3 regions of the Gemmata obscuriglobus genome follow, and region 2 is predicted to be linked to each of the others. Evidence: riboswitches for the same ligand, from Rfam matches in the RefSeq annotation. Region 2 holds a riboswitch; each other region holds the start of a gene.
What was found. A riboswitch is a leader RNA that binds a small molecule or an ion and turns the genes downstream of it on or off. The one in region 2 is predicted to bind cobalamin.

Region 1 (10,149 bases), 650 kb from region 2:
CACCGCTTACACGACCGCCGCGCCCGGTGCTCCGGTCACGCAGTACACGCTCGACGTTGCCAGCAACTCGCTCTTCATCCAGGGGAGCGGCAACAGCGGCACCCAGAGCGGCCAACTCGCGGTCACCCTTGACGGTGCCCCGCTCGACTTCACCGCGGTGAAGGGGTTCGACATCCCCGGCGACATCAGCGTCACCGAACCCGGGACTCCGGCGACCGGTAAGGCCGTGGCCGCACTGGTCGTCGGCGGCACCACCCAGGTTTACGAGATCGATCTCGCCACGGGAGCCGCGACCGAGATCGGCGCCGCTCCGGCCGGCACCCGGAGTCTGGTGCTGAGCAGCACGATCGTGCAGATGGCCGAGGTCGAGTTCGCGAGTGCGGAGTTCACCGCGACCGAAGCGGGCCGGGTTGCGGAAGTCACCCTCACTCGCACCGGCGATTTGAGCGCCGAGCTGACCGTGTCGGTGCTCGTTACCGGTGGTACCGCCACCGAGGGCGTTGACTTCACCGGCGTAACGTCGGCAGACGCGCTGTCCGTTGTCGGCGTATCGTATGTCGTCACGTTTGCGGCCGGCTCGGACACCGCCACGCTGAACATTCCGATCACCGACGACGGTGTGGCGGAATCGGACGAAACCATCACGCTCATGCTTTCGACGCCGTCGGCGGGCGCCGTCGGCGAACAGGGCACGGCCGTGGTGACCGTCAAAGACAGCGGCGGTCCGGCGCCGATGCCGGTCGGGTCGAGTTCGGAGCCCTTCGTCGCGGTCGGCTCCGGGGTCGGGACCGGACTGGTGTACCTGCTCAACGCCGACGGCACCCCGCGGGGCGGGTTCATGCCCTACGGCCCGACGATGAACGCGGGCGTGAAAGTCGCCACCGCGGACGTAGACGGCGACGGGGTGCAGGACGTCATCACCGCCCCCGGGCTGTTCCTGTCGCACGTGAAGGTGTTCTCCGGTGCGACCGGGGCGGAACTGTACAGCTTCAACGCCTTCGACCCGTCCTGGTACTTCCTCGGGATCAACATCGCGGCCGGGGACGTGAACGGCGACGGCAAGGCGGAGATCCTCGTCGGCACCGCGACCGGCTCGACGCACGTCAAGGTGTACGACGGCGCCACCGGCACGGAGGGGCTCAACTTCTACGCGTTCGCGGGGTCGCTGACCGGCGTGACGCTGGCCGCCGGGGACGTGAACGGCGACGGCAAGGCGGACCTCGTGGCCGGGTCCGGGGGCGGCATCAGCAACGTGAAGGCGATCGACCTGAAGAGTGGCGCCACGCTGTACAATTTCGTCGCGTACCGCGGGTTCGTGAACGGGGTCACCGTGGCGACCGGGGACATCGACGGCGACGGGCTGGACGACATCGTCACCGGCACCGCGCGGGGCGGGGCGCAGGTGAAGGTGTTCAACGGTCGGAACGGCGACGAGATGCGCAGCACCTACGCGTTCCCGATGGTGTTCGGGGGCGGGGTGAACGTCGCGACCCGGGACGTGAACCGGGACGGCATCCCGGACGTGCTCGTGAGCGCGGCCGATTTCACCGACCAAACGAAGGTGTTCGACGGCTCCAGCGGCAAGGAGATCAACAGCTTCCTCGCGTTCGGAGTCGAGTTCCCCGGCGGGGCGTTCATTGGCTGATCACCCAATGGCACCACCGCGGGCGGCGCAACGATTGCGCCGCCCGCGGCCGTTGTATCGTTCTGTTCCTTGGACCGGGACGATTGTTGGGATGGCTATCCTCGCTATTTTACCCATCTATTCATTTTCGGTTTCTGTTCGCTCGAACCTCTCTGTATACAAGAGCCAACATCGCGCTAGATTTGCGCGGCGCGATGTTCGGTTGCACCACGACTATCCCCGAGAGCCGTTATGCGTCACACTCTCCGTACACCGAATGTGGTTCGGCTGAACTGTGAATCCCTCGAGGACCGCACAACACCTGCGACTGCGTTCGCGCTGAGCGGGACCAGCCTGCTCTCCTTCGACACCGCCGCCCCGACGGTCACGCAAACGACCGCCATCACAGGGGTCACCGGGAGCGAGACGCTGGTGGGGATCGACTTCCGCCCGCAGAACGGCCTGCTCTACGGGCTCGGAGTTAACGCCGCCGCCGACACCGCAACCCTGTACGCCATTTCCACCCGCACCGGGGTCGCCACTGCCGTCGGCACCGCCGGCAGCATCGCGTTCACCACCGACGGCACGACCGTCGTCGACCTGCCGGACCCGGCCACAGTTGGCTACGGGTTCGACTTCAACCCGGCGGCGGACCGCGTCCGCGTGGTGGCCGGGTCGCTCAACTTCCGGGCCGACCCGAACACCGGCGCCGGCGTAGATACCGACAACAACGCCGGCAACGGTATTAACCCCGACGGCCCCGTCAATACCGGCACCACCAGCGTGGATGCCGCCGGGTACACCAACAACCAGCCCAATAACGGCAGCATCACTACCCTGTACACGCTGGACGCGACCAGCAACAGCCTGTTCATCCAGAACCCGCCTAACGCCGGCACCCAGGTGAGCGTCCAGACGATCACCCTGGGCGGGTCGACGCTCGACTTCACCGCGGTCAACGGGTTCGACATCCCGGCCGGCGTAAACGCCCCGTCGAGTAACGCGGCTGTCACCGCAGGGTCTGCCTTCGCGGTTCTAAACGACGGCAGCACGACCGGCCTGTACAGCATCGACTTGGTCAACGGCCAAGCCACGCTGATCGGCAACGTGGGCACCGGCGCGACCGCCGTTCAAGGGCTGGCGATCCAGAGCGACCAGGGCGGGTTTCCCGCAATCGCCCTGAGCGACGACGGAGCCTCACTGCTGCGGTTCAACACAGCGTCGCCCGGTACCGTCACCACACAGGCCATCAGCACCGGCTCGCTGGCCGCGAACGAGGTGCTGGTAGGGATCGATTTCCGGCCCGCCACCGGGCAGTTGTACGGGCTAGGTGTCAACGCCACGGCCGACACCGCCACCCTCTACCTGATCGACCCGCAGACCGGCGCACTGACGGCGGTGGGCACTCCGAGCTCGATCACCTTCTCCGGCGTCGACTTGCCGCCGGCGACGGCGGGCTACGGGCTCGACTTCAACCCGACCGTGGACCGGCTCCGGGTGACGACCGGCTCCGGGCTCAACTTCCGCGTGAACCCGAACACCGGCGCGCCGGCGGCGGCCACGGTTGACGGTGCCATTATCGGCCTGCCGGCCGGCTCGACCGGTGTCTCGGCGACGGCGTACACCAACTCGTTCGGCCAGCCCCTCAGCGGCGGGGTTACGACCCAGTACACGCTCGACGCCGCCAGCGACAGCCTGTTCATCCAGAACCCGCCCAACAACGGCACCCAGACGGCACGGATCCCGATCACGGTCGGCGGCGCGCCCATCGACTTCACCGACGTGAACGGGTTCGACATCCCGGCCGGCGTTCGCGTGGGCACGTCCAACACAGCCGTCACTTCGGGCACCGGCTACGCCGCGCTGACCGTGAACGGGGTCACGCGGCTCTACGCCATCAACCTGGTGACGGGCGAGGCCACCAGCCTGGGCAGCGTCGGGGCGGGTGCGACCGCCCTGGCCGGGCTGACGCTGGCGGCCGCCCCGGCCGGCACCATCTCGTTCGGGCTCACGACCTTCAGCGCCACCGAGGGCGGAGCGGCCGTTGTCACCCTGTTCCGCTCCGGCGGTTCTAGCGGCGAGGTGACCGTGACCGTAACCGTGACGGGCGGCACCGCGACCGCGGGCACGGACTTCGCCAGCGGGCCGTACACGGTCACCTTCCCGGACGGTGCGACGGCCGCCACGCTGACCATCCCGTTCACCGACGACACGCTTGCGGAAGGGTTGGAGACCGTCACCCTTGCGCTCTCCGCCCCGACCGGCGGGGCCGTGCTGGGGGCGCTGACGACCGCCACGTTGAGCGTCAATGATAACGACACCGCGGGCGCCGGCTCGGTGGCGGCCGGGCCGGTGGTCGTCATCACCCGGGCGGACGGCACCTCCACGACCGTCACCCCGTTCGCCGGGTTCCAGGGCCGGGTGACCACCGCGTCCGGTGACGTGAACGGCGACGGGGTGAACGACGTCGTCGTCGGGGCGGGCGTGAACGGGCACGTGAAGGTGCTCGACGGTAGCACCGGGGCCGAGGTGCGCTCGTTCTTCCCGTTCGCGGGCTTCACCGGCGGCGTGTACGTCGCGGCCGGCGACATCAACAACGACGGGTTCGATGATGTCATTGTGGGGGCGACCATCAACGGGCACGTGAAGGTGTTCGACGGCAAGACCGGGGCCGAGGTGCGCTCGTTCCTCGCGTACCCGGGCTTCCCGGGCGAAGTGCGGGTGTCCTCCGGCGACATCAACAACGACGGGTTCGACGACATCATCACCGGGGCCGGTGCGAACGGGCACGTGAAGGTGTTCAGCGGGGCGACCGGGGCCGAGATCCGGTCGTTCCTGGCGTTCCCCGGGTTCACCGGGGGCGTGAACGTGGCGTCCGGCGACGTCGATAAGGACGGGACCGACGACCTCGTTGTGGGGGCGGACGCCAACGGACACGTGCGGGTGTTCAGCGGGGCGACCGGGGCCGAGATCCGGTCGTTCCTGGCGTTCCCGGGGTTCGCCGGTGCGGCCCGGGTGGGCGCGCGGGACGTCAACGGGGACGGGGCCGCCGACCTGCTCGTGGGCGCCGGCCCGGGCGGCTCCGGGCGGCTCCGCACCTTCAACGGGGTGACGCTCGCGCTACTGTCCGAGGTGGCGCTCAGCGACCCGCTGAACCTCGGCGTCTTCGTCGGCTGATCGCGCCCGCGAACGTTACCGCGGGCGGAGCGCGTGGAACACCAGCCCGGTGAGCTGGAACGCGGTCGCCAGCACGAACGCGGCGCCGAACGCCCGGGCCGCCGCGCCGAACGCCAGCCCCCAGCGCCACGGCCGGCGGACGGGGTCCACCACCGCCGGCCCGGCCGGGCGGGCGCGAGGGGTTTCGGCCGAGCCGTCGGCCCGCAGTTGGGCGAGCTGCGCCCCGATCTTGTCGAGGTGCTGCTGGAGCGGCGCCAGCTCCCGGCGCACGCTCTCGGCCGCGGCCCCGGTCACGTGGGCCGCGGCGATCGCTTTGCGCAATCCGTCGCATTCCTGCCGCAACCCCTCTTGCGCGGCCCGGGCGACCGCCAGCCGCAACTCGACATCGGCCAGTTCGCTCGCCGCCCGGTGCGTGTCGGCCTCGCGCAGAAGCGCGTCAACCTCCTTACGCACCGGCAGGCGCGCGGCCGTGAGTGCGGCCGTGGCCTGGTTCAGTTTGGCTTGCAGGTCTCTGAGCGATGCCTCGCTCGCGGTCGCGGCCCGCTCCTTCTCCAGCGCCACCGCCGCGGTGGCGCGCTGGGTCAGCAGCGGGGCCACGCGCGGGTCCGCGTCCACGAGCCGCAGCGCTTCGACCGGGTCCGGCGCCCCGCCGTCCGCCCGGCGCGCCTTGAGCGCCTCGGCGCGGCGCTCGAGCAGCAGCCGCTCGGGCGTGCCCCGCGCGAGGTCCGTTTCGGCCCGAACGAGTTGGTCGCGGAGCGCCGCGTCCCCGCCGCTGGCGTGGGAGACCACCTTCAGCGTCTTCTCTTGCAATTTCATTTCCGACTGCAACGCGGATTCGACTTGCTCGAGCTGGCTCACCCGCTCGTTGCGAGTCTTGTGGTCGCGGGTGGCCAGTTCCTCGACGAACCGCGCCACGATCCGGTCGAGTACCGCCGCGAGTTCGTCCGGGGCGTCGCCGAACAGCGCCACGGTTACGATGCCGCTGTCGGCCGCTTCGACGGTGAGCCGGCGCTCCAGTTCGAGGACCGCAGACCCGTCCGCGGCGTCGGGCGCTTCGAGCGCGCGGGTGAGCAGGGCGCGGTCGCGGAACAGGAACGCGGCCCGCTGCCGCTCGGCGTCGGACACGGCGGGCTCGCCGGGCGCCGGGCGCAGCAGCACCCGGGCGGTGGCCCGGTACGCGCCGCTCGGGTGCTCGTCGGGCGCGTCGACCAGGCTTATGAGACCCATGACCAGGGCCGCGACGAGCCCCAGCGCCAGCCCCGGGAACCACCACGGGGGCGGAGGCAATCGGAGCGGTTCGGGGGCGGGAAGCGGTTCGGGAGCAGGAGCGGGGGCTGGTGCTGGTTCGGGCGATGCGTCAGACACGCGGGTTCGCTCCTTTGGTACGCGGCATAAGGGGTGCGAAGTCGCCCGGCGCGTGGCCGTGCGCGAACGGTTCGCGGCGCCCGGTCCTGGCCCGGCGGTACACGGCTGATGGCACGCCCCGGTGTAACGGCGGCGGGGGAGTTCGCGCCCCAACAAATCGGGAGGGACTGTACCGCGACCGCGCGGCCGTTGGGTAGGCCAACTTGGCGGCGGCACGCGCCCTAGAATGCACCGGGCTGCCGTGCGACCGTTCAGGAGGGGCGGGTGGAAACCGAGCGCGTACTGTTGCTGGTCGGGACCGGGGTGATTTCGTTCGTGCTGAGTTACGTGGGCGCCGCGGCGGGGCTGATCCTCGGCCACCTGCGCCTGCCGCTTCTGGTGTACGTGCTGGGGAACCCGATCGCCGGAGCGTCCACGAACTTGGCCGTGTCCGGGGCCGGGGCGCTGGCCGGGTCGCTGAAGCACGTCCGCGACGGCCGCGTGTCGGGCAAGGTGCTGCTGATGATGGGCCTGCCGTCCATGATCGGGGCGGTGACCGGGGTGCTGTTCTTCGTGTCCGTCAGCCCGGTGTGGTCGCACGTCGTGATCGGGGCCATGCTCGTCTACTCGGGCGGGGAACTGGTCCGCGCCGGCCGCAAGGAAGAGAAAGGGGCGGCGGCCCCGGCCGGGAAACCGGGCCGGTGGCTGGCCGTGTGGGAGATCGTCATCGGCCTCATTCTGGGTGCGGTGGCCGCGATCACGGGGCTGATGCTCGGGACGATCCGGCTGCCGATGATGATCCGGTGGCTGCGCATCGACCCCGCCGTAGCGGTGGGGAGCAACATGGTGATCGGGTGCGCGACGGCGGTGGCCGCCGCGATCACCGCGTGGGGCGCCGGCGGCGGGTTGCACCCGCTGAGCCTGCTGATCGTCGGCCCGCCGACCATCCTCGGCAGCTACTTCGGCGCCCGGAAGACCGGGAAGCTGTCCCCGGCGAAGTTGAAGCGCCTGGTGGGCTGGGTGGTGGCGGGGTCGGGCGTGTTCATGATGGCCCTGGCGGCGCCGGCGCTGCTGCTGCGGTCCCCGTCCGGTGCCCCGGCGCGCGGGCCGACCGAGGACCTGCCGGACCTGCGGCCCGAGGCCCCGCGCCCGCCGCACACGTCGATGGGGTTCATCGAACTCGACGACGACCCGGACGACGATCCGGACGACGCACCGGATAATTGACCCGCTGTACCGGTGCCGTTCGCTGCGTTGCCGCGGGTCGCGCGTTCGGCACATCGGGCATTTCCCCACCGCATTTCCCCCATTTAGAGCTTCCAGAAGTTTTCCACTCCCCGCGACCGGTTCCGGGCAAGCGGTCGGCACCGCATTCGTGCCCGAAAAGCGAACTCGCCTGCACATAAAATTCGCCGCAACTCGTTTGAATTGAACGCATTGAGTCCCAATTACCGCGTTCGAACTCTGTCGTCTCGGTGCCCCGCTCCTGTGCTTGGGGGTGTGGGATTCGGTGGTAGCTGTGCCCCAGCGAACTGCCACCGAACGACCAGCGAATGGGTAGCGGATGTCCAGTCGGGTCGCTGACGTGGCGCTGTAACCCCCGTTACAGCGCCGCAACCGGTTCCAACCCGCGTAACGCGCATGGCTTGCCTGCCCCGTACCCGCGGCGCCCCGTTTGCCCCGGCGCGCGGATTTGGTTGCGGCCGGCAGCGCGGAACGCCGATGATGGTGATTGTCGTCGGTTCGGCCGCGCCTCGCGCGGCTGACTAAAAGGGAACCCGGTGGAAATCCGGGACTGCCCCACGCAGCGGTAACGGGAACGACCGCCGTCACACGCACTGGCCCAGGTGGGCCGGGAAGCGACGGCCAGTAGGTGTGCGGTTCGCCGCACCCGCCCGAAGTCCGAAGACCTGCCGCCGACCCGCGCCGCGCACACCCTGCGCCGCGCGGACACACCCGTGCCTTCGAGGGGAAGGCGGCGGGCGGCCGGCACACGTGCGCTCGCGCACGTACCCATCCGCCTGTGCTCTTTCCCCGCGCGCACCGCGTTCACCGGGAGAGAGCCGTGACCACCCCCGCCATCGACCTCACAATCACTCCCCCGCCCGCGGGGCGCCCGCGGCTCCCCGATTCGCCGTCGCTCATGCAGGTCCGCAAGCGGAGCGGCGCGCTCGAAGACGTTAACGTGAACAAGATCGTCCGCGCGGTGCAGCGGTGCAGCGGCGGGCTCCCCGGCGTGGACCCGATGCGGGTCGCGGTGAAGACCATCGGCGGGCTGTACGACGGGGCCACCACCGCCGAACTCGACCGCCTCTCGATCCAGACCGCCGCCGGACTCATTTCGGAGGAGCCGGAGTACTCGCGGCTCGCGGCCCGGTTGCTCGCGACCTACGTCGATAAGGAGGTTGCGAACCAGGACGTTCATTCGTTCTCGCAGTCGATCGCGGCCGGGTACCGGCACGGGCTGGTCGCCGGAGGGACGATGGCGTTCGTCGCCGCCAACGCCCGCAAGCTCAACGCCGCCGCCGCCGAGCCCGCGCCGGACCTGTTCGAGTACTTCGGGCTGCGCACCGTGTACGACCGGTACCTGCTCCGGCACCCCGACACGCGCCACGTCATCGAGACGCCGGCGTTCTTCTTCCTGCGGGTGGCGTGCGGGCTGGCCGAGTCCGCCGCGGACGCGATCGAACTCTACCGGCTGATGTCCGCGCACCGTTACCTGCCCAGCACCCCGACGCTGTTCAACTCCGGCACCGCGCGGCCGCAGATGTCCTCGTGCTACCTGCTGGATTCTCCCGCCGATGCCCTCGAAGCCATTTACGACCGGTATGCCGACGTTGCGAAGTTGTCGAAGTTTGCCGGCGGGATCGGGCTGGCGTACCACCGCATCCGCTCGCGCGGGTCGCTGATCCGCGGCACCAACGGGCACAGCAACGGCATCGTCCCGTGGCTCAAGACGCTCGACTCGTCGGTGGCGGCGGTGAACCAGGGCGGGAAGCGCAAGGGCGCGTGCTGCGTGTACCTGGAGACGTGGCACGCGGACGTGGAAGAGTTCCTGGAGCTGCGCGACAACACCGGCGACCCGGCCCGGCGCACGTACAACCTGAACCTCGCCAACTGGGTGCCGGACCTGTTCATGCGGCGCGTCGAGGCGGGCGAGCCGTGGTCGCTGTTCGACCCGAAAGCCGTCCCGCACCTGACCGACCTGTTCGGCGCCGCCTTCGACGCGGCCTACACCGACGCCGAGGCAAAAGGCCTGGCCGTGAAGTCGGTGCCGGCCCGCGACCTGTACGCGCGGATGATGAAGACGCTGGCCGAGACCGGCAACGGGTGGATGACCTTCAAGGACGCCTGCAACCGCGCGTGCAACCAGACCGCCGAGCCGGGCGCGGTCGTCCACAGTTCCAACCTGTGTACCGAGATCGTCGAGGTGACATCGGCCGGTGAGACCGCGGTGTGCAACCTCGGTTCGGTGAACCTGGCCCGGCACGTGACGCGCGACGGGTTCGATTTCGCCGCGCTGGCCGAGACGGTCCGCACGGCGGTGCGGTTCCTCGATCGCGTCGTGGACGTGAACTTCTACCCCACCCCGGAGGCCGCGGCGTCGAACGCCCGGTGGCGTCCGGTCGGGCTCGGGGTGATGGGGCTTCAGGACGTGTTCTTCAAACTGAAGCTACCGTTCGACGCCCCCGCCGCGCGCGAGCTGTCCCGGCGCATTCAGGAGGAGATTTACTACCACGCGCTGGCGACCTCCTGCGAGTTGGCGGCGGCGCGGGGGCCGCACCCGTCGTTCGCGAGCACCCGCGCCGCGGCCGGTGTACTTCAGTTCGATCTGTGGGGCGTGGAGCCGACCGACCCGGCCCGCTGGGCGGCGCTGCGGGAGCGGGTGCGCACGACCGGGCTCCGCAACTCGCTGCTGGTCGCGATCGCGCCGACGGCCACCATCGCGTCGATTGTGGGCGCCTACGAGTGCGTGGAGCCGCAGGTGTCGAACCTGTTCAAGC
Region 2 (10,149 bases):
ACACCCCCCGGTTCACCATCAACGGCATTCACCTGGCCGAAAGCGGGCACCAGCTTCTCGCCAAAGTGATCGATGGGGGCCTCTTCCCGGGTGCAGGGAAGCTGGACGAGAAGCTGTTTGAGAAGCTCCGCCCGGCGGTACAGGACAAGGCGTTCCACTGGTACCAGCGGTACCGCGTCACCGACGGCTACTCCACTTACGGCGGCCGGGCGTGGCTCAAGTTCGTCGGCGGGCAGAGCAACTACGAGGTGGTGCAGAAGGAGCTGGAACGGCTCGACGTGATGACCGCCAACCGCGACAAGGTGATCTGGGCCGCGGCGAAGGGGCAGGAGGCGAAGCCCGACGACAGCAACCTGCCCAAAGAGGTGCCGGTCACGACCAACAAGCCCGGCGCCGGCCCGAACGGCACGCACCTCTTCCTCTCGGGTGAAGAGGCCATTCAGAAGATGACGATCGGCAAGGGGCTGAAGGTCCAACTGTTCGCCAGCGAGGAGAAGTGGCCGGAGCTGGCGAAGCCGGTGCAGATGGCGTGGGACGCGAAGGGCCGGCTGTGGGTGGCGGTGTGGCCCAGCTACCCGCACTGGAAGCCGGGCGAGCCGTACAACGACAAGCTCCTGATTTTCGAGGACACCGACGGCGACGGCAAGGCCGACAAGATGACCGAGTTCGCCGGCGGGCTCCAGAACCCGACCGGGTTCGAGTTCTACAACGGCGGGGTGCTCGTCGCCCAGGCGCCGGAGCTGGTGTTCCTCAAGGACACCAACGGTGACGACAAGGCCGACGTGCGCGAGCGCGTCCTCCACGGCCTCGACACCGCGGACACGCACCACACCTCCAACAGCTTCGCCCTCGACCCGGGCGGCGCGGTCTACTTCCAGGAAGGGACGTTCCACCACTCGCAGGTCGAAGACCCCTACGGGCCGGTGAAGCGGGTCGCCAACGGGGCCGTGTTCCGGTACGAGCCGCGCACCCAGAAGTTCGACGTGTACGTGACCTACGGGTTCGCCAACCCGCACGGGCACGTGTTCGACAAGTGGGGCCAGGACATCGTCGTGGACGGCACCGGCGCGAACCCGTACCACGCCGCGCTGTTCAGCGGCCACCTGCCGTACCCGCAGAAGCACGGCCGCACCCCGCAGGTGTACCAGCAGCGCACCCGGCCGTGCGGCGGCATCGAGATCCTCTCCAGCCAGCACTTCCCGGCGGACTGGGAGGGGAACCTGATCGTCACCAACTGCATCGGGTTCCAGGGCATCCTGCGGTACCGCCTCTCGGACCTGGGCGGGAGCATCACGGGCCAGGAGCAGGAGCCGATCCTCAGCAGCAGCGACCCGAACTTCCGCCCGGTGGACGCGAAGACCGGGCCGGACGGCGCGCTGTACTTCATCGACTGGCAGAACCCGATCATCGGGCACATGCAGCACAACCTGCGGGACCCCAGCCGCGACCGCACCAAGGGCCGCATCTACAAGGTCACCTACGACGGCCGCCAGCCCTCGCAGGCGCCGAAGATCAGCGGCGAGAAGACCGAAGAACTCGTGAAGCTCCTGGCGCACCCGGAGGACCGCGTCCGCGCCCGCGCCAAGATCGAACTCGGCGCGCGGGACTCGAAAGAGGTTCTCCAACTCGCCATGCTCGATCTGATGATGAGGCAAGGGGCGACGAATTTTAATCGCAACGCCGAAGCCGACGAGCACTTCCAGCTCGAAGTGCTGTGGCTGCACCAGTACCACAACGTCGTCGACACCGCCCTGCTGAAGCAGGTGCTCCAGTCGAAGGACTTCCGCGCCCGCGCCGCGGCGGTGCGGGTGCTGTGCTACTGGCGCGACCGCGTGCCGGACTCGCTCGAACTGCTCAAGAAGCTCGCAGGGGACGCGCACCCGCGCGTGCGCCTGGAAGCGGTCCGGGCGGCGAGCTTCTACACGGTGCCGGAGGCCGCCGAGGTGGTCTTCGTCGCGCAGGACCGGCCGGCGGACCAGTTCGTCGAGCACGTCGCGAAGGAGACGATGCGGGCGCTCGACCCGATCGTGAAGAAGGCGATCGCCGATAAGCGGCCGATCAAGTTCACCACTCCCGCCGGCGCCCGGTACTTCCTGAAGTCCGTGGCGACCGACGACCTGCTCAAGATGGACCGCACCCCGGCCGTGTACCTGGAACTGCTGTTCCGCCCGGGCGTGCGCGACGAGTTCCGCCGCGAGGCGCTGGCGGCCCTGGCGAAGCAGGACCAGAAGCCGGAACTGGCGGTGCTCGTCAACGTCATCACCCAGCACGACGAGTCCGCCGCCACGGAGGAGAGCGTGGCGTTCGATCTGGCCCGGCTGTTGACCTCGCGGCCCCAGGCTGAACTGGCCGCGGCCCGCGCCGAACTGGCCGGCCTCGCCCAGAAGGGCCGCACCGCGACCACCCGGCAGATGGGGCACGTGGCGCTCATCGCCGCCGACGGCGCCGTCGAGCAGGCGTGGGCCGCGGCGACCAAGTCGGTGGGCGCGCTGACGGACTTCATCAACGCTGCCCCGATGGTGCGCGACCCCGGCGCGCGGGCCGCCCTGTACCCGAAGGTCAAGGAACTGCTCACCGCGCTGCCGCCGGAACTCGCGAAGACGGTCGCGGCCGGCAAGAGCGTGAGCGGCCGGTACGTGCGCATCGAGCTGCCCGGCAAGCAGCGCACGCTCACGCTGGCCGAGGTGCAGGTGTTCTCCGAAGGCGCGAATGCCGCCCTCAAGGGCAAGGCGACCCAGAGCAGCACCGGGGCCGGCGGGGCCGCGGGCCGGGCGATCGATGGTAAGACGAGCGGGGCGTACAACGACGGCACCTCGACCCACACCCAGGAGGGCACCGACGACCCGTGGTGGGAGGTGGACCTCGGGCGCGAGGTGCCGGTGGAGACGGTCGTGGTGTGGAACCGCACCGACGGCAACCTCGGGAGCCGGCTGAACAACTTCGTGGTGCGGGTGCTCGACGCCGACAAGCGGACCGTGTTCCAGGCGGTCAAGAACCCGGCCCCGAAGGATAAGGCCGAGTTCAAGGTGGGCAGCGGCTCGCCGGACCGGGTCATCCGCCGGGCCGCGATGTTCGCGCTGGCGACCGTCCGCGGCCAAGAAGCGGACGCGTTCAAGGCGATCGCGAAGTTCCTCGGCGACGAGGGCGACCGCGCCGCGGCGGTGCAGGCGCTGTTGCGCATCCAGTCGCGCGACTGGCCGAAGGACGAGGCGCAGGCCACGCTCGACGTGGTGCTGAAGTACATCCGCTCGCTGCCGGTGGCGGAGCGCACCGCGCCCACCGCCCTCGACTTCATGCAGCTCGGCGAGAGCCTCGCGGCACTGCTCGACCCCGCCGCGGCCAAGGCGGCGCGCAAGGAGTTGGCCGACATCGGGGTCCGCGTGATCCGCGTGGGCACGCTGTTCGACCAGATGAGCTACGACAAGGAGCGGTTCGTGGTGGCGGCCGGCAAGCCGGTGGAGTTCGTGTTCGAGAACACGGACATCATGCCGCACAACTTCGTGATCGTGGCGCCCGGCAATCTCGAAAAGGTGGGCGCGGCGGCCGAGGCGTTCGCGACCACGCCGGCCGCCGCGGCGAAGCAGTACGTGCCCGACATGCCGAGCGGGGTGGTGCTGCTGAAGAGCAAGCTGCTCCAGACCCGGCAGAGCGAGCAACTGAAGTTCGCCGCGCCGAAGGAGCCGGGCATCTACCCATACGTTTGCACGTACCCGGGCCACTGGCGGCGGATGCACGGCGCGCTCTACGTGGTCGCGGACCTGGAGGCGTACCAGGAGAACCCGGAGGCGTACCTCGCGAAGAACCCGCTGCCCGTGAAGGACGACCTGCTGAAGTTCAACCGCCCGCGCACCGAGTGGAAGCTCGAAGAGCTGGCCGACGCGGTGCAGGAGATGGAGATGAAGGGCGGCCGCAACTTCGCCAACGGGCGGCAGATGTTCACCGTGGCGACATGCGTGGCGTGCCACAAGTTCGGCGGCCAGGGGAACGAGTTCGGCCCGGACCTGGCCAAGCTCGACCCCAAGGTGTTCAAGACCGCGGCGGACGTGCTCGACCACATCCTGGAGCCGTCCAAGCGGATCGACGACAAGTACGCCGCGCACCGGTTCGTCCTGAACGACGAGAAGGCCCTCGTGGGGATGATCGTCGAGGAGAAGGACGGCGTGGTGAAGGTCATCGAGAACCCGCTGGCGAGCGCCAAGCCGCGGGAGATCAAGCGTGCCGACATCGCCGAGCAGAAGAAGGCCCCGACGTCGATGATGTCGAAGGGGCTGCTGGACAAGCTGTCGCGCGACGAGGTGCTGGACCTGGTCGCGTATGTGTGGAGCCGCGGTGACCCGAAGAGCAAGTTCTTCGGCGCCGGGCACGACCACTAGTCGCACCCACGCCGGTTTCCGCGGACGGCCGCTCGTCGAGTGACTCGACGAGCGGCCGTCCGCGTTTTCGCTTGTACCTCATAAACGCACGGTATAAGCTGCGGGCATAAGTCTAATTGCACGGCTGGGGTGTTGGTAACGTTTGGGAACGAGCCGCGACCGCAAGGGAGCGCAATACGTTCCCCGCTCCCTTGCGGTCGTGGCTCGTCAGAAAGTGCAGCGCGAACACGTTCGCCTGCTGGGATCTCGCCCACACGCTTCGGTACGACTTCCCGCACCGACCGCCGACCGAACACGTGGCCGCGGTTCGGTACCGGGATAAACTCGAAGCACACGCACGGGACAACGGTTGCCGTCACTCACGCTTCGGGCGCATCAGCGCAGTGCGGTGCAACTGCGGCTGCGTAATCGGTCGGCCCCCAACAACGGGTATTCGCCTACAGGCAACCAGGAGACGTACCGTGAGCGCGAGTGATGAGGTCGTCGCGAAGTTGCGGAACGCATACCAGCAGTGGCACGACTCGCGCGGCCGCAGTGTCGAAACGTGGGTCGCGCTCCTGGCCGACGACATCCAGATGCGCTCCGTGGCGGACGGCGCCCCGGGCATGAAGTTCTCGGCCGCGCGGGCCGGGAAGGACGCGGCCCGCGGGTACTTCTCCGCCCTCAGCGCGGAATGGGAGATGGTCCACTACACCGTACACGACATCATCGCCTTCGGGGACCGGGTGGCGGTGTTCGGGGTGTGTGCGTTCCGCAACCTCAAGACGGGCAAAACCGCGGAAACGCACGTCGCGAACCGGTGGCGGTTCCGCGACGGCCTCGCGGTCGATTACTTCGAGCTGTACGACACCGCGAAGGCGTTCGCCGCCGCAACGCCCGATCCGGCGTGATGGCGACACGCAACCCGGGCCGGAAACACGTGCGCCGCGTGCGGCGAAGCGCCCGATCCGGCACCCGCGCCGGTTACCCCGGCAACGAATCAAACGAACCTGACATCAGTCCCCGACCGCCTTGGGGCCTTTACCCTTGCCGCCCGCTGCGGTCCCTTTCAGGTCGAAGTTGACTGCGGCGTTGCTCCCGCCCTTGAGGTCGGCGGTCAGGGTCGTCTTGGTGTTGAACTGCTCCGGGATCACCTGCTTCGTTTCACTCGTCTTGGCGCCGGTGTCGGCGGTGTCCGTCAACGTCCGACCGGTCTTCTTGTTCCAGTAGACCTCGACCTTGTAGTTGCCCGGTTGCGCGCCGCGGTCGGACGGTACGGCGTACTTCCCGTTCTTGATCTCGGCACCCATCTTGGTGCCCTTTCCGTCGACCGGCACGAAGTTGATGCCGCCCTCATCGACCGGTTCGCCGTTGAACGTCACTGTCCCCTCGACGGACGCACCGCCGCCGCCGCACCCAGCGAGCGCGGCGAGGAACAGGAATAAACCGGCGGCCCGGATCGTGTACCCGAATTTGCGCATGGTCGTCCTCGGTGTGCCGGCGCCGCGCCGGGCGCCGGGGATGATGGGAGAGGGCCGCGGCCCCCCGCGGCTCCGAGTGCGTGCCCGCAGGGGCGTCAGAAGTTGCCGCTGATCGGGTACCCGTCGGACGGGTGGATCAGGTTCTGGAACGTGTAGTTGCCGGTGGCGGCCGGGTACGCGCACTGGTCCGCCGACTGGTCCGCGTCGATGCTCTGGCGGATGAACCGCACGGACCCGTCGCCCAGCAGGAAGTTGACCCCGCCGGAGTGCTGGCTGGTGAACCCGAGCCGGGCGCAGTCGGAGCCGGGGCTGGTCACGTTCGAGTGCTTGACGTTCAGCCCGCGCCCCGGGCGCCCCTCGAAGCTCGCCGACGACACGCTGGACCGGGCGGGCCAGACCGCCCCGCTGGTGATGACCGAGTCCCGCTCGCCCACCAGGATGGTGTTGCTGGACCCGTCGCTGATGGTCTGGATCGTCAGGTTGGTGGGGTTGTTGTTGGCGTCCGGCCCGGTCACCTCGCGGTTCACCACGTAGTTAGAACGGGCGTAGGACTGGTACCCCGGGTGGGTGTCGTCACTGGCCGGATCGGAGGAGCAGCGGAAGACCGCCAGCTTGCTCTGGGTGAGCGAGTTGACCGGCGCCGTGCCAGGGGTGACCAGGTCCGGGGCCAGCGACTTGTACATGTTGTCCTGCTCGAGCATCGGCAGGATCAGCACGCCCCAGGCCCAACCCGGGTTGGGCTTGGTGGCGGCGGTCGTGACCCACCCGGTGGGCAGCTTGTTGGCCGTGTCGTTGTAGTTGTGGAACGCCAGCCCCATTTGTTTGAGGTTGTTCTGGCACTTCATGCGGGACGCGGCCTCGCGCACCTTCTGCACGGCCGGTAACAGCAGCCCGATCAGGATGGCGATGATGGCGATGACGACCAGCAGCTCGATTAGCGTGAACCCACGCCGCGAGCGCGAAACGGGAGAGCACATACGAGACCTTCAAAACAAGACGTGGTAGTGTGTGCCGGGTGGTCCGGCTGTTTGGTGTGAAGCACACCAGATCGAATCTAGAACAATAAACCGAAAGAATGGCTTTTCCGAGACAGGCCCGCCCGTGTGCTCGGCGCGATTCGTGCCCGTGCAAAACCGCGCAGAACGCAACGCCTGCTCCGGTCGGTCACACCCACACCACCGTTCGCGCCACGCCGAAGTCGTGGCCCGCAATCATTCGACAAATGGCGTCCGCAATCTTCGCCCCGCCCACCACCGACGGCTCGATGGGCGACACCGGCGCGTAGTCGTCGGCGTGGTCGCAGACCACCCGCAAATCGACGAGCGGCAGCCCAGACCCGACGGCGGCCCGCGCGATGGTGTCGTTGAACCCCGCCAGCGCGGCCCGCTCCGCGGCACCGATCACGGGGATCGCGTCGTAAATGGTGCAAACGGCGGTCGGCTTCTTGAGCGCGAGGACGCTCTGCAACATCCGCTGATATGCGGTGCGGAACTCGGCCAGCGCCTCCGCGAGGGTGGCGAGCGCGTCGCCCACGGTCACGGCCGGCTCGCGCAAGAGCCCCGCGGCCAGGAGCGCGTCGTTCCCGCCGATGCTCAGCACGAGGTGGCTGGCGTCGGCGGGCACGCGCGGCAGTTGCAACGCGATGCCCTCAACGGTAGCCCCGTCCACGGCGACCAGCGTGCCCTTCCAACCTGCGGGCAACCCGCGGCGCACCTGCTCGATCACCGGCGGCCGGTCCGGAACGTAGAGAGCGTTGTCGAAGATCGAATCGCCCAGCAGAACGACGTGGCTCATCAGCGGCAGCCCAATTGGGAATAAGAGGAGCCGCGCACGCGGCGCAGCTCCTTGCAACGACAGGGGGGCCGGCCCGCGGGTTCAGTCCGTGGTGTAGCGCCCGTCCGCCGCGTGCGGCAGGAAGCCGAGCTGAATGGACTTGTAGGTGGTCTTCGCCGTGTCCCAGGTGGTTTGGGAGAACGGCGCTACCGACGGCTCCGGCGTCATCGGGCCGCGCAGCTCCACGTGCCCGTCCACGAACGACACCATCGACTGGCCGTTCCACCAGAACGGCGAGAACGCCGCGCCGTAGCTGCTCGTCGCCTGGTTCGTGATGAGCGGCGAGCCGAACATACACGACCCCTGTTCCGTCAGGCTCCCGCTCGAGTTGAGCAGCAGCACCTCCGCGAACATGTACGTCTGCGAGGTGGCGGGGATGGTGGAAATGGTCCGCCCCTTCACCGGCACTTTGACGGTGTACGACTGCGGGCTGGCCGGGTTCGAGATCAGGTTCCGGTTGTAGGCGTACCCCCCCGTTGAGCCGAGGAACACGGGGGCGATGCTCGACCGCAGCGCGTCGAACTTCGGGGACACGTTGATGGTGTTGTTGCCCTCGTAGTACGGGCTGAGAATCCCCTGGGTCGGGTCCACCGAGACGACCGCGTAACTGGGCGGGGCCGAGGTCGCGTACCCGAACAGGTACTTGGCCTGAAGGTAGTCGGCGGTCTGAAGCTCGTAGGCGTGGGGGAGGGTGCCGTGAGCGGACTCGAAGTTCATCGCGGCGAGGGTGAGCTGCCGCATGTTGTTCTGGCCCTTGGTTCGCGCCGCCGCTTCGCGGACCTTCTGGACGGCCGGTAGCAGTAACCCAATGAGAATGGCGATGATCGCGATCACCACCAGCAACTCGATCAGCGTGAACGCGCGGCGGCGCGTCTGAAGGCGTGAGGTGAATTGTGAAAAGGACTGCGGAAGCGAACGGCGCACGGGTCGGCTCCTTCTCGCCGGGTCGGGCGAGAGCGGTTCGGGCGGACCGGGAGCGCAAAAACGGGCCAGCCGGCTGCGCGCGCAGCACGAAGAAGCAGTCGCCCGTCCGCCGGCCCGGTCCGGGGCCTCGAACAGTGGAATCGCTGACGGGCAGGTCTTCTGGCTAACGGCTCTTAGCGAGCCTCACGCGGCCTTCCCGCGGTCGCCCGCAGTGGCTCAAGTTGCGCGAAGCTCTGGCCGAACACAGCAGCGGCCCTGCGCCGGAATCGCACCGGCTTCCCTCTTCGTCCGCGCCGCCCGATGGGGCGGCACGGAACCCGTCCAGCGTTCTCCAAGATATCGCACCCCGCTCCACCGTCAACGCGCCGGGGGCTAATGCCCCGGTGTCCGGCACGGCGCCACGCACCCGATCCGGCAGGGGCGGAACCCGGTGTCCCGCGGCTGCTCGTCCGTCGGAGCCGGGATGGACGATGCCAGACACAGAAGGGTTCACGGCTAGCTTCACCAGACCATTCACGATATCGGCACAAACGGTTGCGAGGTAGTTGCTTGCGAAGATATTGATAGTTTAATATCAGTGATCGCTCGCGCAATATTTGACTTGACACTCAATCAGAAATTCTCAATCCCCCCAGGGATTACGCACCTTGAGAATTATGGACACGTGAGCACTACTGTGAATGGTCTGGGCTAGCTTCACTCTTTACCGAACTCGATGTCGCTGGCTCCGATGTCCCAGACGACCTCCTTATTGCGCAGGACCGTCGCGGCCGGGTTCTCCCAGGACGGTGCCCCGTTAATCGTCGGGGTGCGGGTCTCGACGTGCCCGTCGGCGAAACACACGTTCGCAATCCCGTCGTGCCGGAAGTGTACGTTGGGGTACTTTTGCGACGGGGACGACAGGTACCAGTTCTCGGTCAGCTTGTCGAACGGGGTGTTGCTGGGTGCGTTGGCCGAGTCCGCGAACGCGATCGTTGCGGACGTGCCACGCCGGTTGCTCACCGACACGATCGTCTCGCCCGCCACGTCCCAACTGCTGAAGTTGTCGTTGTACGCGTAACTGGCGACCGGAACGTCGAATCGGAGTGCGAATCGTTCAGGAGAGAAATTCGGGCACTGCACGATCGCCCGGTTCCCTTCGAGGTAGGGGGACAAAATGCCCTTACTCGGGTCCATCACCCGCGGGGTGGAGGTGTTGTTGGTGATCAACCCGAACCAGTACCAATCGGTGAACGTGACGTTCGGAGACGACTTCATCGACGAAACGGTGAACCGGCCGCCGTTGGTGTCGGCGTGGTTGTGCAGCGCAAGTCCGATTTGTTTCAGGCTGTTGGCGCACTTGATCCGCGCTGCCGCCGCGCGGACCTTCTGGACGGCGGGCAGCAGTAACCCGATGAGAATGGCGATGATCGCGATCACGACCAGCAGCTCGATCAGCGTGAACGCGCGGCGGCGCGTCTGAAGGCGTGAGGCGAATTGTGAAAAGGACTGCGGACGCGAACGGCGCACGGGTCGGCTCCTTCTCGCCGGGTCGGGCGAGAGCGGTTCGGGCGGACCGG
Region 3 (10,149 bases), 3.4 Mb from region 2:
GAACGCCAAAGCCGAAACGGCCGGCAAAATCTACAGTTAGGTCAAAGTAGCGCTGTAGTGCTATAACTTCGCGCAAAGTACAGTGCTGGCCGGGTAGGGTATATAACCTCGCTCGGCGGTGCGGTCGAATAGTTCATCCAGGGCGGACGCACAAAGGGCATGTTCGACGGCCGCCCGAGCCATCACGCTAATGGGGCTACCATTCACGAAACGATCAAATGTGGAGCATAGGATCATCATTTCCTCGGCACCTCGGGCTCATCAAGTCGTTACCAGAAGGCACTTTATGATCGAGAGCGGGCATGGTGAATGGCCTATTTGTGGTAAACACCAGCTTGCTTGGAAGCCCTACTGTCGTAAACCCCCGATTGAACGGTATTGGGGTTAAGAGCTCATGTTATGCCACAAGTTGGCCTTGCCTTTTTGAGTACGTGGATCATGGGGGTGAGCTTTCGAAGGCCGCGCCAGAGGGTGAGCCAGCCGGGCACTCCATCCCGTCGTCGGTTCATGTGCCCGCCCAATCGCCCGAGCGCCAGCACGAACGCCCCCACGGACCAGTTGGGCTCGGACCGCCCGGTGCGCCAGATGCTCAGCGCCTCGACCGCGGTGGCTCCCACCAGTGGGGCCGCCGGTTGAGCGCTCTGGGTCGAGTCCCGGGCCGCGTCCCGCAGGCCCAGCAGGCCCACCGCCACCACGCTCAGCCCCCCCACCGCCGCGGACAACGTCTCCGGGTACTTGTTTAGCGCTCCTGTCAGCGGGGGTGCAGCGGATCGGTGGCCGATTTGGTAACATCGCGGTATGGACGAGCTCGTGTGTCCCGGTTGCCGGGACCTCTCCAAGCAAGTCGCCGAACTCACGGCCCAGGTCGCCGAACTGACCCGGCGGCTGGACGAGGCCACGCGCGCCGGCAAGCGGCAGGCCGCTCCGTTCCGCAAGGGCCCGCCCAAGCCGAACCCGAAGCCACCCGGCCGCAAGTCGGGCGATGTCCACGGCAAGCACGGTCACCGCTCGCCGCCCCCACCCGAACAGGTCGCCGAGTGCCACGAGGCCGACCTCCCCGACGCGTGCCCGCACTGCCGGGGCCGGCTCGTCGAGACCGGCACGGCCGAACAGTTCCAGACCGAGATCCCACGCCAGCCGCTGATCCGCAAGTTCCGTATCCACATCGGGCACTGTGAGGCGTGCGGGAAGCGGACCCAGGGCCGGCACCCGCTCCAGACGTCCGACGCCCTGGGCGCGGCGGCCAGCCAGGTCGGCCCGGACGCTCAGACCGCGGCGGCGCTCCTGCACACCCAGATGGGGCTGTCGCACGGCAAGGTCGCGTCGGTCTTCGAGACCCTGTTCGGCATCACGCTGACGCGCGGGGCCAGCGCCCAGATCGGCCTACGGGCCGCCACGCGGCTGGAGCCGGACTACCACCTGATCCTCGGCGAGGTGCGGGCGTCCGAGCAGATTGCGGCCGACGAGACGGGTTGGCGGATCGGAGGGCACCCGGCCTGGCTCCACGCGTGGGTCGCCGACCGGGCCACGGCTTACGGCGTCGACTCGAAACGCAGTGCCGACGCCCTGGAGCGGGTGATCGGGGCGGACTGGTCGGGCGTCCTGAGCCACGACGGGTTCGCCTCCTACGAGCGATTCGAGGGGGCGATCCACCAGCAGTGCCTGGCCCATGTGCTCCGCCGCGCGCGGGAACTGCTGGAGCGGGGGACCCGCGGGGCCGTGCGGTTCCCGCGCCAGGTGATCGCGCGGTTCACCGAGGCGATCCACTGGCGGAATGAGTACGCGCCGGGGACGTGGACCGACGACCAACGGGACGCGCACGGTCGCAGTTCGACGACCGCCTGCTGGAACTGGTGACGCGACCGCGGGCGGTGCCGGCGTACGTGACGCTGGCGAAGCACCTGTGGAACCATTTCGAGCAGTGGTTTACATTCGTGTTCGACCCGCGGGTCGAGCCCACCAACTGGAAGGCCGAGCAGGCGATTCGCCCCGCGGTTGTGAACCGCAAGGTGTGGGGCGGGAACCGGACCGCCGCGGGCGCGAAGGCGCAAGGCGTGTTGATGTCCGTGTTCGAGACGTGCCGCCGCCGGACCCTCTCGGTCGTGGATCACATCAGCCAAACGTTGCGATGGTTCGGCAACCGGCTCCTACCTCGCCCTGTGCTACTACCGGCGCGCTAAACAAGTACGTCTCCGGAGTGCGGTGCCCCAACTCCTCCACGCCGCACCCGCTCTTGAGAGCCTTGTGATACTCCTCAATGATCGGCCGTTGACAATACCAACCGGCCACCTCACGTAACCCCGCGGCCGTGTCCAGGGCCCGATCGGTGAGCAGGAACCACTCCACCGGGTCGACACCGTCCGGCGGGTTCGGTTCCCACACCCGCAACGCCCACACCCCCAACGCCGGGGCCGAACCGGACGGGTCCGGCAACTCGACGCGCACCCCGGCCGCCGACAGGTCCGCGGTGCGGGTCGAGCCCCCGTGCGGGCCACACCGCACCTCCCCAGACCAGGCGCTCACCGCCGACAACGCCCGCAGGTGGGCGTGCAATGTGGCCTCATCCGATCGCACCCGGTCGTGCCGGGACCGGACCACGAACCGGTGCCCCCCGGTGACCAGCGCCGATAGGTACTCGAACGTGTCCGACCCACGATCGCTCACATGCACCCAGTGCCGCCCGTCCGGGGCCGGGCCCACGGCCTCTAACCCCGTCACCCACAGTCGGCTCTCGCGGTCCTGCCGCTGACGCCTCTGGGCTTTGGTCTCGCCCCGGTTGGATCGGGTCGGCGGGCGCCGGTGCAGGATCTGGGCGGCCAACCCCAGGACCGCCCCGGAGCCCGCGTCCACGGCCAGGCTGTTGTGGCACTCCCAACCGGTGCCGTGCCCGTTGCCGATCGGCCCCATGCGCGGCAACGCCCGGCCCGAGTAATCCAGTTCGGTGGTGTCGTGCAGCACCAGCACCGCACCCGTATGGGCGCGCATGCGATTTCGCGTGTGCGCCCGGTGCGGTGCGGTGACCGCCTCGTGGGTCGCCTCGGGACGGCCCACGAGGCGGTTGAACGCCCGGTAATCGGCCGGGTCGGCGAACTTGTCCGGCAGACTCTCGGCTCCGCTGGCCACCAACAGGTCGGCCAACGTCGCCAACCGCCGGTTCACCCGCGCGTCGCCCAGATCGACATTACCAAAATGAATCGACCCAAACCCCGCCGCCGGAAATGTATCGGTCATCATGGCCCTCCTTGCCGGACTTACACGTCAACCGTGCCGACACGACGGGTCAACCCCAACTTGTGGCATAACCTGAGGGTTAAGAGGCCAAAGCAGATGAACCCTTGCGATCCTTCGTGGCTCATCTACTTGCTCTATTTCATAACCACCGCGACGGGCTTCTTACCGAGCCGGCGGGCCAAACTGGCGCCGACGAAGTCGCGGAACAGTGGGTGCGATTTGGTCGGCTTGGAGAGGAACTCCGGGTGCGCCTGCACGGCCACGAACCACGGGTGGTTCGGTAGTTCGATCGCCTCTACCAGATCGCCGGACGGGCTCGTGCCCGAGAACACCAACCCGGCGGCGGAGAGCTTTTCGCGGTAGGCGTTGTTGACCTCGTACCGGTGCCGGTGCCGCTCGCTAACCACGTCCACGCCGTACGCGGCGCGCGCCTTCGTGCCGGGCACTAGGTGGCAGGGGTACGCGCCCAGGCGCTGCGTCCCGCCCAAGTTCGTGACGTTCACCTGTTCCTCGAGCAGGCACACCACGGGATGCGGCGACACCTTATCGAACTCGGTGCTGTTGGCCCCATCCAGGCCCGCCACATTCCGCGCGAACTCGATCGTCGCGCACTGGAGCCCGAGGCAAATGCCGAAGAACGGCAGCCCCGTCTCGCGCGCGAACCGGATGGCATCGATCTTGCCCTCGATCCCGCGCTTGTCGAACCCGCCGGGGACGAGCAGCCCGTCGACGCCCGCGAGCGCCTGGGCCGCGCCCTCTTCGGCGAGTTTGTCGGACTCGATCCGGACCACCCGCACCTTCGCGTTGTTGGCAATGCCGGCGTGGTCGATCGACTCGTACACGCTCTTGTACGCGTCGCGGTGCTTCACATACTTACCCACGAACCCGATGGTTACCTCGTGGGCCGGTGCGCGCATCCGGTCGAGCATCGTCCGCCAGGCGCTCATGTCCAGCGGCCTCGCCTGAGTCAGCGCGAGCTTTTCCACCACCAACTCGTCGAGCTTGTTGTCGGCGAGGCTCAGCGGCACCTCGTAGATGCTGAATTCCTTGTCCTTCTCCTCGATCACCGCATTGCGCTCGACGTTGCAGAACAGCGCGATCTTCTCGCACTCGTCCTTCGGAATGTCGCGCTCGGTGCGGCAGATCAGGATGTCGGGCTGGATGCCGATCTCGCGCAGGTCGCGGACGCTGCGCTGCGTCGGCTTGGTCTTCAGTTCACCCGCCGCTTTCAAATACGGGACGAGTGTGAGGTGGACGAACAGGCAGTTGTGCTTGCCGACGTCCAGCGCGAACTGCCGGATCGCCTCGAAGTAGGGCATGCCCTCAATGTCGCCGACGGTCCCGCCGATCTCCGTGATGACCACATCAACGTCCGGCGCGACCATCTTCCGGATGCAGGACTTGATCTCGTCCGTGACGTGCGGGATCACCTGAACCGTTTTGCCCTTGTAGTCGCCGCGGCGTTCCTTTTCGATCACCGAGAGGTAGATCTTGCCGGTGGTGTAGTTACAGTCTTTGTTCAGGGTGGCGTGGGTGAACCGCTCGTAGTGCCCCAGGTCGAGATCGGTCTCGGTGCCGTCGTCGAGCACGTACACCTCGCCGTGCTGGTACGGCGACATCGTACCGGGATCCACGTTCAAATACGGATCGAGCTTCTGAAGCCGCACCCGCAATCCGCGTTCCTCCAACAAGAGGCCGATCGATGCCGATGTTAAACCCTTCCCGAGTGAGCTTACGACGCCCCCGGTCACGAAGATGTGTTTGGTCATCGAGCAACGGTTCCTGGAGTGCGACGGTACCAAACTATCAGTATATCGCCCGCCGGGACGGGAACAATCAGCGGAACGGCCCCAGGGTGCCCCTCTGGATTTTGGCATTTGTGAACGGTATGGGAGCCGGCTGGGGAAGCCGTGGCAATCTGGGAGGGATACTGATGCCGACGCTGACTATAGAATACAGTACCGAATCCGAACGGTTGGCCTTGGAACAACTGCTGGGCTATTTCACGGACCTGAATCGTCTGGCCCAAGAAGCTCCCGACGGCACGGTCCTGGCCGCCTGCGAGAAGCATGCACTCGATCAAGGGCGCAAACTGTTGCGGACCACACTCGGTGCCGCCTTGGGTTCACGGATCGAGAAGGACGAGCAAAAAGGGGGCGCGCCCGCACCTGCGCGAAGACGCACCCCGGGCGCTCCAAAGGACCGCACACCCGAACGGTTGTGACCGCCGTTGGTCCGATTGAGCTGGAGCGGAGGTATTTCCACTGCCCCACTTGCGGGCAAGGCGAGTTCGGAGCCGATCGCGGGCTGGGCCTCAGCGGCTACGTCACCCCGGGCGCCTGTCGGATGGCCGTCTTGCTGGGCGTCCAACAGTCCTTCGCCAAAGCCGAAGTGACTCTGGCCGAGGTGGTCGGCTGGGAATTGGACGACAACACCATCCGGCAACTCTGCCACGCCACGGCGGCCCAGGCCACCGCCACCCGGCAACACCGCTCGACCGCTGAAGTCTTCACCCGAGCCCAAGCCGCGGCCAGGACCGAGCGGCCGGTGGACAGCGAGTTGCACATCGACGCGGGCAAGGTCAACACTGTGGAGGACGGTTGGCGGGATCTCAAGATGGCCGTTTTTGCCCGGCGCGAGCGAAGTGCGCCGACCACGGCGATGGACTGGGAGGGACGCGACCTGCCAACCCCGTTGGCGCGGTCGGTGATCGCGGCCGTGGAGGAGGCGAGCCTGTTCGGGAAGCGGTGTCACGACGAGGCCACGCGACTGGAGTGGACCGATTCGAGCCAAATGACGGTACTGGGGGATGGGGCCGAGTGGTTGTGGAACGTGTCCGAGCAGCACTTCCGTGACGCGACCCAGGTCCTCGACTTCTGGCATGGGGCGGAGTACCTCGCCAGCGGGGCGAAGGCGGTGTTCGGTCCCGGGGTCCAAGCCGCGACGGCGTTTGTCCGGGGCAAGTCGAAGCTGCTGGAAGACGGATATCCCGGGTTGGTGGACTGGATCGGAGAACTGACCGGGCAGATGCCCGCCGGAGGCGACGGAGCCGCCTTGGGCGGCGTATTGAATTACTTTTGTGGCCAACAGGGGCGGTTGAATTATGCGGTGCGTTTGCGGCGGGGGCAGTCGATTGGAAGCGGGTTGGTGGAGGGAACGGTTAAGCAATTGCTCAACATCAGAATGAAACAAACTGGGGCGAGATGGAATCTGGGGCATGTGGCACCGTTTGTCGAACTGGGGGCATTAGCAGCGGGGCCGGAGTGGAAGGGGTTTTGGGAAAACCAATAACGGGCCAAAATCCAGAGGGGCACCCACGGCCCCACGGGCGCGCGAACCGAGCCTCCCGCGTTTCCGGTGCGAATCGTTGTTCCGAAAAGTGAACGGGGTCGCCTGGAACGTGCCACCCGCAACATCTGCAAATGTGGCGGTTCACTCTGGTGCGGCGCCCGGCAGCAGGTCCGCGAAGCAGAACCCGTCCCGTTCGATCGTGTCGCCGACCCGCATCGGGATCGGCCGATCGAACATCGGGCCGGCGTAACAGAAGGTGTGAAACTCACCGTTCTCCCCACACGGATCGGCGCCCGGCGTCAGTTCGGCCAAAAGCCGCGCGTCGAACTCCCGACCGACCAACTGCCGGGTGAGTTGCTTCGGATCGACGCACGACAGCGTAGCCCGGAGCCCTGCGCCGATCATCTCCCGCGCCAGCGCGGGCGTGTCCGCCGGAGAACCCCACAGCGGGAACAGCGGCTCAATCCCGGACCCGGCCAACTGCCGCTCGCGGTAGGCGCGGACATCGGCCAGGAACAGGTCACCGAACGCGAGCCCGCTGACGCCCGCGGCTCTCGCCCGTTCTACGAGCCCGCGCATCCGGCTCTCGTACTGGTCGTTCGAGCACGGCCACGGCAACGGGACCGCCCACAGTGGCAACCCGGCGGCCTCGGCCTGCGCGCGGACCAGTTCGGCCCGAACGCCGTGCATCGCGACCCGCCCGAACGCCTCGTTCAGGGTGGTCACCAGCCCAACAATCTCTACCTCACCGCGCTGTCGCAGAACGTGCAACGCCCAGGCGGAGTCCTTGCCCGAACTCCACGACAGCAGCACCTTCGGCCTCATACGGTCACCGGCCGCGCGTTCCCGATCTCTTCGCGCGTCAGCCGTCGGGCGGTGGGCAGTCCCGGCGGGAGCGGGTGAAGGGCCGGGTGGAGCGCGTGAGCGACGATCTCGGCGCTGTCCACGAGGCGCGGCCCGGGCCGACTGAAGTACGCATTACCGTCGGTGACGTACACTCGCCCGGAACGAACCGCCGGAAGCGCCTCCCATCCCGGGCAGTCCCGGAGCGCCGGAAGATCGACGAGCGTCCGCTCCAGCGAGAAGCCACAGCACGCAACCAATAGCACGTCCGGCCGCGCCGCGACTACGTCCGCCCAGGCGAGCGTGCGCGACGGCCCGCCGGACACGCCGAGCACCTCGTCGCCCCCGGCCAGTCGAACCAGTTCCGGGGTCCAGTGCCCGCAACTGAACGGCGGGTCGAGCCATTCCAACACGACCACCCGGGGGCGAGCGGTCACCTGCTCCGAACGCTTAGCGACCGTCCCGATCCGTTCACGCAGCGCGGCCACGGCGAGGTCCGCCCGTGCGGGCACGCCCGCCGCGTCGGCGACCAAGTGCAACGTGTCGAACACGTCCCCCAACGAGGTCGGTTCGAGGTTCACGACCCGCGGCCGGCCGGGCAGCGTACAGGCCGCCGCGGTCACCTCGGCTTCGGCCACCGCGCACACGTCGCACAGCGCCTGGGTCACAATCAAATCCGGCTCCAAACGCTCCAGCGTCGGCAGGTCAAGTGTGTAGAGCGCCCGTTGCGTTTGCAGTCGCTCGCGCACCAGGGCGTCGATCTCACGGCTGATGGCATCGTGCGGGATCAGCGTGCGGGTCACTTTGGGAAGCGCGGTCACGAACGCCGGATAGTCGCACTCATGAGTCACCCCCACGAGCGCATCGCCGAGCCCGAGTTCGCAAACGATCTCGGTGGCGCTGGGGAGCAGGGACACGATTCGCACGACCGCCTCCGTCAGTTCGCCGCCGCGGGCACGGGCTCGCGGACGGCCGGGAGCGCGCGCTCGGCCAGAGCCAGCGCGCCGAAAAGCAGCGCCACGAACGTAGCGTCCCCGAGCAGGGTGTTGCGGAAGTACGGGACCGCGGCGACGTAGCACGACACCAACTCGCCGAGCGTGTGCGGGTAAAAAACCAGCCAGGTGGCAAAGTTGGTGGTGACGAAAAACTGGACCGCCCCGAGGAGCGTGACCGCCGCGGTCGAGGCCGCCGTCCGCCGGAGCCGGAGCCGGCGTGCCAGTAACACGTTCAGCGCGAGGCTCCCGTACACGGCCGGCACGAGCACGTGCATCCCGGCAGTGAGGTCGCCGGGAACCAAAGCGGCGAGTGGAACCAGAACCGCGAGCCGCCGGTCGGCAAAGCACGCCCCGGCGAAGATCGCCAGAGCCCCGACCGGCGTGAAGTTCTGCGGGTGCGGAAGCTGGCGTACAAGGGCCGCGGCCGCAACCAGCGACATCAGCAGAAGAACACGCGGCAAACGGGACGGGTAGTCGATAGACACGCACGGCTCCTTGTTCGCCGGGACGGGCGAACCGGGTGCCTGCGGAGGGGGCCAAAGCGGACAAACGGGTGCGCACGCGCACGGAGCGCCTGTCGGCCGGTCGCCTGGTTCCGAGGCACCGAACGGGTGAACGACAGGCAGGTCTTCTGGCTTACGGCTCGTAGCGGGCAGCGGGCGGCCTTCCCATGACGAATCACAGTGGCGGGTGCCCGAACCCTGGCCGAACACAGCAGCGGCCCTGCGCCGGAATCGCACCGGCTTCCCTTTTCGTCGCGCCGCACGCCGGCACGAACCTGTCGAGACGAATCTGACTTATGCGCCCGCCGACGGATCGGCCACGCGGTCAGGCGGCGCGCCGGGCGCTACCGTCGGCCGAGCGGTACCACCGCACGAACGCGGCGTAGTCCGCGGGGGTATCGACCCCGCGGTGCGCGTGCGCCACCACCCCGACGCTGATCGTACCACCGGTGCCGAGCACGCGGAGTTGCTCCAGCTTCTCCGACTGTTCCAGCGGGTGCGCCGGCGTCGCGGCGATTCGCGGCAGGAACTCGCGGCGGTATGCGTACACACCGAGGTGTTGGAGGAACCGGGCCGGGCGCGCGGCGAAATCCGGCTCGTCGTCCCGCACCGCCGGGATCGGCGAGCGTGAGAAGTACAGCGCCCGCCCGCGGTCGTCGCACACCACCTTCACCACGTTGGGGTTGCGATACGCTTCGAGGTCTGGAATGGGCACCGCCAGGGTGGCCATGTCGGACCCGTCACGCATCAGGTCGGCCAGCAGATCGATCGCGTCCGGTTCCAGTTGGGGTTCGTCCCCCTGTACGTTAATGACCACGTCCGCCGTGAGGGTCGCGGCGACCTCCGCCACGCGGTCGGTGCCGGACGGGTGGTCGGCGCGGGTCATCGCGACCCGCCCGCCAAAACTGGCCACCGCGGCACGGATGTCTTCGTGGTCGGTCGCCACGACCACCGTGTCGGCGCACCTAGCCTCGCACGCCCGCTCGTAAACGTGCTGGATCAGGTACTTGCCGGTGTCCCTCAGCAGGGGCTTGCCGGGCAGTCGCGAGGACGCGAACCGGGCCGGAATCACAATCGCGACGCGCATCGGGCTCACCTCCGGGTCCGTCGAGCGCCCGGAGATTAAACCCACAACCGCCAGCGGACAAGGCGAACCGCGCCGGCCGTCAGCCCGGCCCGCCGGCCGGCGCGGCGCGGCCGTTCGCGGAGTCGCTCACCACGCGCCCGTCTTTCATGCGGATCACGCGGTCGGCCCGCTGGGCCACCTCGTCGCTGTGGGTGACCAC

Region 1: it holds a riboswitch for cobalamin, as region 2 does, so the genes downstream of both, GobsT_RS08255 (ribonucleoside-diphosphate reductase subunit alpha) here and GobsT_RS38620 (type II secretion system protein) in region 2, are expected to answer to the same signal.
Region 3: it holds a riboswitch for cobalamin, as region 2 does, so the genes downstream of both, GobsT_RS28630 (DUF6580 family putative transport protein) here and GobsT_RS38620 (type II secretion system protein) in region 2, are expected to answer to the same signal.

The regions. Positions count from the first base shown of each region.
Region 1 covers NZ_CP042911.1:1,968,316-1,978,464, reverse strand. Annotated here, with positions in the region: gene GobsT_RS08275 (DUF4394 domain-containing protein) at 1-1,645, shown strand, start outside; gene GobsT_RS08270 (DUF4394 domain-containing protein) at 1,877-4,801, shown strand; gene GobsT_RS08265 (GumC domain-containing protein) at 4,817-6,166, opposite strand; gene GobsT_RS08260 (sulfite exporter TauE/SafE family protein) at 6,431-7,372, shown strand; cobalamin riboswitch at 7,868-8,077, shown strand; gene GobsT_RS08255 (ribonucleoside-diphosphate reductase subunit alpha) at 8,289-10,149, shown strand, end outside.
Region 2 covers NZ_CP042911.1:1,322,970-1,333,118, reverse strand. Annotated here, with positions in the region: gene GobsT_RS05340 (PVC-type heme-binding CxxCH protein) at 1-4,373, shown strand, start outside; gene GobsT_RS05335 (nuclear transport factor 2 family protein) at 4,835-5,263, shown strand; gene GobsT_RS05330 (hypothetical protein) at 5,369-5,833, opposite strand; gene GobsT_RS05325 (DUF1559 domain-containing protein) at 5,929-6,810, opposite strand; gene GobsT_RS05320 (SGNH/GDSL hydrolase family protein) at 6,998-7,627, opposite strand; gene GobsT_RS38620 (type II secretion system protein) at 7,709-8,590, opposite strand; cobalamin riboswitch at 8,723-8,926, opposite strand; gene GobsT_RS05310 (DUF1559 family PulG-like putative transporter) at 9,287-10,099, opposite strand.
Region 3 covers NZ_CP042911.1:6,922,870-6,933,018, reverse strand. Annotated here, with positions in the region: gene GobsT_RS28680 (IS701 family transposase) at 1-40, shown strand, start outside; gene GobsT_RS28675 (hypothetical protein) at 393-722, opposite strand; gene GobsT_RS40645 (IS66 family transposase) at 799-1,857, shown strand; gene GobsT_RS40640 (IS66 family transposase) at 1,854-2,180, shown strand; gene GobsT_RS28660 (IS4 family transposase) at 2,113-3,231, opposite strand; gene GobsT_RS28655 (CTP synthase) at 3,366-5,000, opposite strand; gene GobsT_RS28645 (ISKra4-like element ISGob7 family transposase) at 5,290-6,522, shown strand; gene GobsT_RS28640 (Dph6-related ATP pyrophosphatase) at 6,664-7,347, opposite strand; gene GobsT_RS28635 (cobalamin-binding protein) at 7,344-8,291, opposite strand; gene GobsT_RS28630 (DUF6580 family putative transport protein) at 8,303-8,845, opposite strand; cobalamin riboswitch at 8,965-9,156, opposite strand; gene kdsB (3-deoxy-manno-octulosonate cytidylyltransferase) at 9,189-9,950, opposite strand; gene GobsT_RS28620 (ABC transporter ATP-binding protein) at 10,030-10,149, opposite strand, start outside.